3 regions of the Actinosynnema sp. NPDC050436 genome follow, and region 1 is predicted to be linked to each of the others. Evidence: riboswitches for the same ligand, from Rfam matches in the RefSeq annotation. Region 1 holds a riboswitch; each other region holds the start of a gene.
What was found. A riboswitch is a leader RNA that binds a small molecule or an ion and turns the genes downstream of it on or off. The one in region 1 is predicted to bind cobalamin.
Positions count from the first base shown of each region.

Region 2: it holds a riboswitch for cobalamin, as region 1 does, so the genes downstream of both, AB0I60_RS13700 (CbtB-domain containing protein) here and AB0I60_RS02370 (prenyltransferase/squalene oxidase repeat-containing protein) in region 1, are expected to answer to the same signal.
Region 3: it holds a riboswitch for cobalamin, as region 1 does, so the genes downstream of both, AB0I60_RS36460 (putative cobaltochelatase) here and AB0I60_RS02370 (prenyltransferase/squalene oxidase repeat-containing protein) in region 1, are expected to answer to the same signal.

Region 1 is NZ_JBFAJV010000001.1:572,081-575,345, forward strand. Features, by position in the region: gene AB0I60_RS02365 (ECF transporter S component) at 1-475, shown strand, start outside; gene AB0I60_RS02370 (prenyltransferase/squalene oxidase repeat-containing protein) at 522-1,520, opposite strand; cobalamin riboswitch at 1,576-1,713, opposite strand; cobalamin riboswitch at 1,834-2,019, shown strand; gene AB0I60_RS02375 (CoA-acylating methylmalonate-semialdehyde dehydrogenase) at 2,195-3,265, shown strand, end outside.
Region 2 is NZ_JBFAJV010000004.1:281,498-284,762, reverse strand. Features, by position in the region: gene AB0I60_RS13710 (HAD family phosphatase) at 22-681, shown strand; gene AB0I60_RS13705 (CbtA family protein) at 744-1,499, opposite strand; gene AB0I60_RS13700 (CbtB-domain containing protein) at 1,508-1,693, opposite strand; cobalamin riboswitch at 1,724-1,914, opposite strand; gene AB0I60_RS13695 ((2Fe-2S)-binding protein) at 1,976-2,656, opposite strand; gene AB0I60_RS13690 (GNAT family N-acetyltransferase) at 2,702-3,265, opposite strand, start outside.
Region 3 is NZ_JBFAJV010000028.1:21,174-24,438, reverse strand. Features, by position in the region: gene AB0I60_RS36460 (putative cobaltochelatase) at 1-1,673, opposite strand, end outside; cobalamin riboswitch at 1,710-1,837, opposite strand; gene AB0I60_RS36455 (cytochrome P450) at 2,083-3,265, opposite strand, start outside.

The DNA of each region.
Region 1 (3,265 bases):
GTTCGCGTCCGCACTGCTCACCGCCGGCGTGGGGCCGTGGCTGCCGTTCCAGATGCTGTGCTCGGCCTGGATCGGGATGGGCGCGGGCCTGCTGCCCCGCCGGGTGACCGGCAAGGCCGAGATCGCGATGCTCGTCGGCTACGGCATCTTCGTCGCCTACGTCTTCGGCTTCCTCATGAACCTGTGGTTCTGGCCGTTCATCACCGGAGCCGAGGTCGACTACTACGACGGCCACATCTCCTACGTGCCGGGCGCACCGGTCCTGGACAACCTGCACCGCTTCGCCGTGTTCACCCTGCTCACCTCCACGGCCGGCTGGGACACCGGACGCGCGATCACCAACACGGTCGCCATCCTGGTGATCGGCCCGGCCGTGCTGTCCACGCTGCGACGCGCCTCGCGCAAGGCGTCGCACGGCGTGCTGCCGACGTTCGGCGACATCGGGTCGCCCGCACCGGCGAAGTCGTCCCGCTGATCGTGCGCGGCGGTCCGGGGACCGCCGCGCACGACCGTTCAGCCGGTCACGCGCACGCGAGAACCGGGGCCTCGCCCTGGCCGCCGCTGTGCAGGTCGAACAGCGCGACCCCGGCAACGCCGAGGACCGCCTGCGCGGTCGCCCTGGTCACCGTCGCCGGATCGAAACCCGTGGCCTGGTAAGCGATCGCACCACGCTGCTCCACCGGGCCGGAGCAGCCGACCTGGAGGCTCTTGAGGAACTGCTTGGCCTTGTGCGCGGCCACGAGCCGGCCACCGGCCTTGAGCGCCTGCCCCGCGAGGCCGGTGCTGTTCGAGTTGGGCGGGTTCGCGCCCACGCCGAAGCCGCCGTTCACGTTCTGCACACCCACCAGCCAGGACAGGCCCTGCTGGGCCCTGAGCGGCCGGCCGACCGCCTGCAACGCCTGGGTGACCATCGCAGTGGAGTCCACGTCGCTCACGCACGGCGTGGCCGCGAGATCGAGCGGGAACCCGCCGTCCGGGCACTGCGTACCGACCAGGAAGTCCACCGCCACGACCGGCGCACCCGCCGCCGTGCGGTCCAACGCCAGCAAGGCCAGCGACTGGCTGAACGCGTTGCTGTAGTCACCGAACGCAGAGACGTCGGAGAACCGGCCCGACGGGGTGAGCAGCGCGCGCAACCCGGCCTCCAGGTCCACGCCGCCGAACGAGTTCGGGTTCTTCCCCGCCACCTCGGCGGCGAGCAGGAGCTTGGCGTGCGCACCCGCGTACGCCTCACCGCCCGAGCCCACGTAGCCGGTGGTGACGGCGGGTTGCCCGAGCCACGCGATCGCACGGTCGGCGTAGTCGTCGGCCGTGCGGGTCGCGGCGAACGCGAACACCGCGTCGATCGTCAGCCCCTGACTCGGGTAGAGCACACCACCGAAATCGACTTCGAGCCGTTCGCCGTCGGCCATCTGGCGGGCCAGCCAGCCGGCGGCGGCGTCGGCGCGGTTGTGGGTGACCGGCGTGGCGGAGGCGACCGCCGGCGCGAGCAGCAGCAGGCCGCACAACAGGGTGAACACAGCAGAAACACGACGTCTCATGGACGATGGGACCTTTCCCGCGAACCACGACAGGAGTGGGCAGAAGGCACGGAGCGGGTACTCGGGCTCGCCGTCCACCCGGGACGGCACACCGTTGCGGGTCAGCGCCGGACTCCCACCGGCTTCCCCCACCACCGCGCATTCAGTTGATGCGACAAGCGTGCCACTCGTGGCCGCGTGAAGCATCGGCCATTCGGTGCGCCGGGTACGGGTACCCGGAGCGGTGCGCCGGTTGCCGGCGAGACCTGGGTCACCGGTCACGATCCAGGCGGATCGCCACCAGTCGACATAGTCGGACTTCCTACTTTATGGTGTCCTCAGGTCCGCGGTGCAGGGAAGCCGGTGCGAGTCCGGCACGGTCCCGCCACTGTGACCGGGGAGTCCGTCCCCACGCGATGGCCACTGGCGCGAGCCGGGAAGGTCGGGGACGGGTGGTGATCCGGGAGTCAGGATACCGGCCGCGGATGTCCCGTGTAGTCCACGAGGATGGAGCGACACGCATGTCCGCATCGGCATGTCACGCGTCAGCAGGCCCGCGTCGTCTCCAGGTGCCCGGGTAGCGGCTCCTCCTCGTCCCCGGCCGCCGAGGCAGCGGTCGGCTCACCTCGCGCCGCGCCCACGAGGCGGCGGCGCCCTTTCCACGCGGAGTGAGCATGTCCAGCACACCCGAGTTGACCCATTTCATCGGCGGCAAGCGGACCCCGGGCTCGTCCGGCCGGTTCGCCGACGTGTTCGAGCCCAGTTCCGGCAGTGTCGTCGCGCGAGTCCCGCTGGCCTCGGCGGAGGAGGTGCGCGCCGCAGTGGTCGAGGCCGGTCGTGCGCAGACCGAGTGGGCGCGGTGGAACCCGCAGCGGCGGGCCAGGGTTCTGATGCGGTTCCTCGAACTCGTGCGCGACGAGGTCGACTTCCTGGCCACGGTCCTGGCCTCGGAGCACGGCAAGACGATCGCCGACGCGCGTGGCGACGTCCAGCGGGGGCTGGAGGTGGTGGAGTTCGCGGCCGGCATCCCGCACCTGCTCAAGGGCGAGTTCACCGAGTCCGCGGGTACTGGGATCGACGTGTACTCGATGCGGCAGCCGCTGGGCGTGGTCGCCGGGATCACGCCCTTCAACTTCCCGGCGATGATCCCGCTGTGGAAGGCCGGTCCGGCGATCGCGTGCGGCAACGCGTTCGTGCTCAAGCCCTCCGAGCGCGACCCGTCGGTGCCGTTGCGGTTGGCGGAGCTGTTCTCCGAGGCCGGGTTGCCGCCGGGGGTGTTCAGCGTGGTCAACGGCGACGCGGTCGCGGTCGACGCGCTGCTGGCCGACCCGGACGTCGCCGCCGTGGGGTTCGTCGGCTCGACGCCGGTCGCCAAGCACGTCTACGACACCGCGACGTCGTCGGGCAAGCGGGCGCAGTGCTTCGGCGGTGCGAAGAACCACATGGTCGTGATGCCGGACGCGGACCTGGACAACGTGGTGGAAGCGCTGGTCGGCGCGGGCTACGGCTCGGCGGGCGAGCGCTGCATGGCGATTTCGGTGGCCGTGCCGGTCGGCGAGGAGACCGCCGACGCGCTCGTGGCCAAGCTCGCCGACCGGGTGCGGACGCTCAACGTCGGCGCGTCGCACGACGAGAACGCCGACTTCGGTCCCCTGGTGACCGCCGACGCGGTCCGCCGGGTGCGCGAGTACGTGGACAGCGGCGTCGCCGAGGGCGCGGAGCTGGTCGTGGACCGGCGCGACGTC
Region 2 (3,265 bases), on a different contig from region 1:
GGGAGTGGAGGGGACCCAGAGGTGAGCGTCGAAGCGGTGCTGTGGGACATGGACGGCACGCTGCTGGACTCGGAGAAGCTGTGGGACGTCCCGCTGTACGAGTTCGCGGAGAAGATGGGCGGCACGCTGTCGTTGGAGACCCGGCAGGCCATGGTCGGGTCCAACGTGCCGACGACGATGGCACTGCTGTTCGCCGAGGTCGGCCTGACGCCCACCGAGGAGGAGACGGCCGACGGCGCGGCCTGGATCATGCGGCGCACCGAAGAGGTGTTCCGGGCCGGCCTGCCGTGGCGCCCGGGGGCGCGGGAGGCGCTGCGCGCGGTGCGGGAGACCGGCGTGCCGATGGCACTGGTGACCTCGACCGAACGCGCGCTGACGGAGGTCGCGCTGGACACCATCGGCCGGGACCTGTTCGACGTGACGGTGTGCGGTGACGAGGTGGAGGGCCGCAACAAGCCCCTCCCGGACCCGTACCTCAAAGCCGCGACCCTGCTCGGCGTGGACGCGGCGGCGTGCGTGGCGGTCGAGGACTCGCCGACCGGCGTGAGGTCGGCGGTGGCGGCGGGGTGCACGGTGCTGGTCGTGCCGTGCGACGTCCCGGTGCCGCCAGGGGAGCGCCGGGTCTTCCGCGACTCGCTGGTCGGGGTCGACCTGGCCGTCCTCGGCGCCCTCCGCGCCTGATCGGGCCGGGCTCGATCGAGCCGTGCCCGGTCCGGTGGGAGCCGGACCGGGCACGGGCGCGATCAGGCGACGGCCGCCGTCCGGGCCTTCCTGCCGCCGCGCCGGACCGCCGGGTCGACCAGCAGGCCGAACACGACGCCGAGGCCCAGCCACAGGGTGGCCGTCTCGGCGAGCGACGCGAGGCGGAACTCCCACAGCACGTCGCTCGGCATGTCGGCGGGCACCGCGTCCGGCGGTGCGGGGAAGACCAGCAGGACGACCGCGACCGCGACCACCACGGCCACCCCGACCACCGTGGACCGGACCGGGCCGCTCAGGTGCCCCAGCCGGGACGCCAGGAAGCTCGCGCCGAACACCACCAGCAGACCGGCCGCGACGACCCCGAGGTAGAGCACCGTCCGGTAGTCGACCGTCTCCGGGTCGCCCACCGCCGGCGGGTTGGCCGGGTACTTGACGGCCGGCAGCAGCGCCGCCGCCCCGAACACCGCCGCCGAGAGCGTCACGCTCCGGGTGAACGGCGGCCGGCCCGCGAACCAGCGCCGCGACCCGGCGTAGGCGGTGGCGAACAGCGCGCCGACCGCCAACCCGACGATCACCGCCGCGAGCACGCCGCCCAGCATCTGGGTGCCCCGGCCGAACATCTCGCCGTGGTCGTGCCCGCCAGGCTCCACCGGTTCGGTGGCGGCGCGGGCCTCCTCGACGGCCAGCGCGGCCCGGATCGGCACCTCGACCACGACGAGGCCGACCAGGCCCGCCAGCAGCCCGGCGACGCCACCCGCACCGACGCCGCGCAGCAGCACGTTCTTGTAGGTGTCCACGGTCGGCCCTAGTGGCACGGGACGCCGAGCGCGTGGCGCCCGTCGTGGAAGAACTCGTGCAGCGACTCGGCGGCGTGACCGAGCGCGATGCCGTTCTCCTGGAGGACCAGCCAGGTCACCATCAGCGCGACCAGGGCGACGGCGTAGGCCCACTTGGGGATGGGGATGGACAGGGAGTGCGCGGGGCTCGTCAAGACGGCCTCCTCCATACCTCGTGGAAGGTCAACAACAACTCGCGCCGCAGCCGGTCTCCTGACTCCCGGATCGACACCGTCCCCGCGTCTTCCCAGCCGCACCGTGCGACCAGTGACGTTCTCGGCGGGTTGGCTCCCCGGTCACAGTGGCGAGGACCGCGCCGGATTCCCACCGGCTTCCCGTCCACTGCGGCTGTGGAACCGTAGATGTCCGGCGCGTCCGGGCACAACCGACCAGACGAGTTGTCGTACTCCGCGCAGACGGTCCGCGAGGTCGTCCCATCAGGTCTGGCGGGGCGGGAGCGGGCAGTCGCCACAGGTCCCGCCGCCGTCGAGGCGGTAGTACAGGCAGCAGCTCCGCCGCCGGAAGGCGACCTCGCCGGGGAACGGCACGAAGTCGCCGGAGCCCCGCAGCCCGGGTGCGTCCAGCAGGCGTTCGCCCAGCACCACGCACTCCTCGGTGGACGCGGTGCCGCTGTGGCCCACCGTCCGCAGCGCCCCGGCGATGGACGACGCCGCGTTGCCCCACAGCAGCCCGCGCGCCACCGGCACCACGTCCCGGATCGCCGCCACCACCGGCTCCAACGACTCGGAGATCGACACCCCCGCGACGGGTTCGCCGATCCGAACCCGCATCCCGTCCGCCCCGAAGCGCCACCACACGTTCCCGGGCCGGATGTCGGGCACGACCCCGCCCACGGCGTGCGCGGCGACCGTCGGGCACAGCAGCCGCGCGGAGTACCCGAGGAAGAACAAGGACGCCGCGACCCGCGCCTCCCCGGTCCGGTACCGCTCACCGATGGCCGACAGCGCGTCCGGCAGCGCCCGCCCGTCGACCAGTTCGGCACCCGACCGCCAGCCGGCACCGTCGGCGGCGGTCGGGCGACCGACGTCCAGCGCGAAGAACGGGCTGATACCTCGGACGCGCCGCAGGGTGGAGAGCACCGGTTCGTAGTCGGACACGCGATCAGTCTGCCCGGCCGCCGGCCCGCTACGGGAGGTAGCCCGTTACGGGATGTAGAAGGTCGTGATGTCGCTCGTGACCGGTGGGAAGAGGGTGTGCATGAGGTCCGCGTTCGGCCCCGGGTAGACGTCGGCGAAGCGGGCGGTCAGCCCGCGCAGGCCGAGCGGGCCGAACAGCAGCGACTCCAGCAGGTCCGGCGCCACCCCGGCCCCGCCCGCCGCATACGGCGCCTGCATCACCCCTCCGGCCACGACCGGCCCCACCTCGCCGGCCCGGTACGGCAGGCGCACGTGCCGGCGGTAGAAGGACACGACGGCCTCGCCCTCCGCGTCCGCGAACGCCGAGGCGGCCAGCCGCCTGCCGAACACCGGCCGCAGGCGGTCCAGCAGCGCGACCGGGTCGGCCACCCGCACGTAGTACGAGCCCGCGTCCTCCGGCACCGGCCCCAGGAGCGGTTCGAGCGCCTGGCCCGCGACCGTCCCCGGCCGCTCGTTCGCCGACGTCGCCTTGGTGTGCGCGACCAGCGCGTGCACGGCGGCGGCGTCCACCGCAGCCACCTCGCACAACCGCACGCCCTCCTCCGGCGGCGTCGAGCGGCCGGTCCCGAC
Region 3 (3,265 bases), on a different contig from region 1:
AGCGGGGTGCGCCCGCCGGTGCGCAACTGCCGGAGCCGGGCCGCCGCCGCGTCCACCGAGGTGGTCGGAGGCAGGGCGGTCTCCGCGCCGGCGCCCCGGAAGGTGATCACGCCGACCTTGTCCCGGCGCTGGTAGGCGTCGCGCAGCAGGGAGATCACCGCGCCGCTGACCGCCGACATGCGCTGCCGCGCGGCCATCGAGCCGGAGGCGTCGACCACGAACAGCACCAGGTTGCCCTCCTTGCCCTCCCGGACCGCTCGTCGCAGGTCGGTGCCGCGCAGCACCAGGCCGGGCCCGCTGCGGCCCCGGGCGGCCTGGAACGGGGCCGCCGCGCCGAGCGTGCCCACCAGGTGCAGCCCCGATCCGTCCACAGTGGACGCCCGGACCACCCGCCCGGTCCGGGCGCGGGCGCGGGAGCGCCTGCCGGGCGCACCCTCGCCGACGCCGGGCACCTGGAGCAGCCGGGCCTTGAACGACGGCGCGGGCGTGTGCGGGCGGTCGCCGGACGAGCCGCCCGGCCGCTGCGGCGGACCGTCCGGAGTGGACTCGGCGGGCGGTTCGGCGGTGTCCGGCGGCAGCCCGCCGTCCGGGCCGTCCGGGTCGTCGTCCGGGTCATCCGGGCTGTCGGGGTCGTCCGGGCTGTCGTCGGGGTCGTCGGCGGCGTGCTCGGCGCCCTGCCGCATCGCGTCTTCGAGCTGCTGCTCCTCCAGGCCGGGCTCGTCGAACGGGTCGCGGCGCTTGCGGTGCGGCAGCGCCAGCCGGACGGCGGCCTCCACGTCCTGCTCCGCGACCTCGGCCACCCCGCGCCACGCGGCGTGCGCGACGGCCGTCCGGGCGACCACCAGGTCCGCGCGCATCCCGTCGACCTCGAACGCGGCGCAGATGCCGGCGATCCGGCGCACCTCGGCGTCGGGCAGCACGACGGCGGGCAGCCGGTCGCGGGCCGCCACGATCCGGTCGGCCAGCGCGGCGTCCTCGTCGGCCCAGCGTGCCGCGAAGCCGCCGGGGTCCGCCTCGTAGGCCAGCCGGCGGCGGATCACCTCGGTCCGGGTGGCCACGTCCCGCGCCGCCCGCACGGACACCGTGAGGCCGAAGCGGTCCAGCAACTGGGGCCGCAGCTCGCCCTCCTCCGGGTTCATGGTCCCGACCAGGAGGAACGACGCGGCGTGCGACACGGACACGCCTTCGCGCTCGACGTGCGCGCGGCCCATCGCGGCGGCGTCGAGCAGCAGGTCCACCAGGTGGTCGTGCAGGAGGTTGACCTCGTCCACGTAGAGCACGCCCCGGTGCGCGGCGGCCAGCAGGCCGGGCTGGTAGGCCCGCACGCCCTCGGTCAGCGCGCGCTCCAGGTCCAGCGAGCCGATCAGCCGGTCCTCGGTCGCGCCGACCGGCAGCTCCACCAGGCGCGCGGTGCGGCGTTCGGCCGGACCGCCGTCGTGCGGGCCGTCCGGGCAGTCGGCGACCGCCGCCGGGTCGCAGCCGAAGCGGCAGGCCGCGACGACGTCCAGGGCGGGCAGCAGCGCGGCCAAGGCGCGGACCACGGTCGACTTCGCGGTCCCCTTCTCACCTCGGACGAGCACGCCGCCGATACCGGGGTGCACGGCGTTGAGCAGCAGCGCCGTGCGGAGGTCGTCGTGGCCGACGACGGCGGAAAAGGGGAAACGCGCGCCCATGCGGCGGTGTCCTTCCTCGGGTGTCCACGCCCGTGTCCGGTCTCGTGAGATCGGGGCCGAGTTCCTGACTCCCGGATCCACGCGCCCGGTCACAGTGGCGGGACCGCGCCGGATTCGCACCGGCTTCCTCGCGCACCCCTACAGCCCCGGCATCGTCGCACTTCGGCCGACCGGCTCCAAGCCCCCGGCGGGCTCCGGCCGGGCGAGCGCCGTCACACCCGATCGGACCTGGTCGGACGGCGGACCCGCGCTCCGGGGCGGTGCACGGGACCCGGTCGACCGGCCCTCGCCGGGGACCTGACCTGCGCAGTCGCGTCCCCGGACCGGTCACGGACCCGGCGCGACCACTACGGGTTCCCGGGGCGCGGGCACCGGGGAACCGGGCCGCCGAGGGCCCCGGCGGACGTGATCACCCTCTCGTCGGCGAGCCCACGAGCCCCGCGCCCGGAGCGGCCACCCGGCCGGCACCGCCCAGCTCGACCCGCACGCTGAGCGGCGCGCGGAACGACAGCAGCCCCAGCATCGGCGGCGGCTCGGCGGAGGCCAGGCGCAGGTCCGGGAAGCGCTCGCGGGTCTCCCGCAGCACCACCTCCGCCTCCAGCCTGGCCAGCCCCGCGCCCAGGCAGAAGTGCCGGCCGTACCCGAAGGCGAGGTGCTTGCGCGCGTTCGGCCGGGCCGGGCACAGCCGCTCCGGCTCGGCGAACACCTCCGGGTCCGAGCCGCTGCCCGCGAGCATCAGCAGCAACTGCGCGCCCGCCGGGACGTCCACGCCGGAGATCGTCACCGGCTCGGCCGCGACCCGCCGCCACGTGCTGACCGGCGGGTCGCGGCGCAGCACCTCCTCCACCACCCACCCCGCCGTCCCCGGCTCGGCCAGCCGCGACCACAGGCCGTCCTGCCGCAGCACCGCGTCGAACAGCGCGCCGAGGAGCTGGGTGGTGGTCTCCTGGCCGGCGATCAGCAGGAAGTAGCACAGGCCGGCGGCCTCCCGGACCGGCACGTCCCGCAGCGCGCCGAACAGGTCGTCGCCCCGGGCCGCCCGGAGGCGCCCGGTCAGCCACCGGTGGAACTCGGCGGTCGGCCCGGCCAGCTCGTGCTGGCGCTCCGGCGACGGGGTGCCCCAGAACAGCTCCAGCGACGCCGTGCTCCACCGCTTCAGCAGCCCGACGTCCACCCCGTCGATCCCCATCACCTCCAGCAGCACGACCGCCGGCAGGTCGCGGGCCAGCGCGGCGTGCAGGTCGGCGACCGGGCCCGTCAGCCGGTCGAGCCGTTCCCGGGCCAGTTCGGCGATCCGGGGCCCCATCGCGCGCACCCGGTCCGGGGTGAGGAACCGGGCGACGAGCCGGCGCAGCCCGGCGTGGGTGCCGGTGCCGTTGTTGGCCAGCGTCGGCGGCAGCGAGAAGCCCGCGCGGGCCAGCACCCGCAGCACCGGGCGCGGCACGGCGGTGACGGCGGTGAGCGCGTTGTCCGGGTGGAAGCGCTTCGGGTCGGCCAGCACCGCCCGCACGTCGTCGTACCGGCTGACCAGCCACAACCCGGTGGCCGGATCCCGGTGCACCGGCGCGGTCGCGCGCAGCGCCCGCAGGTCG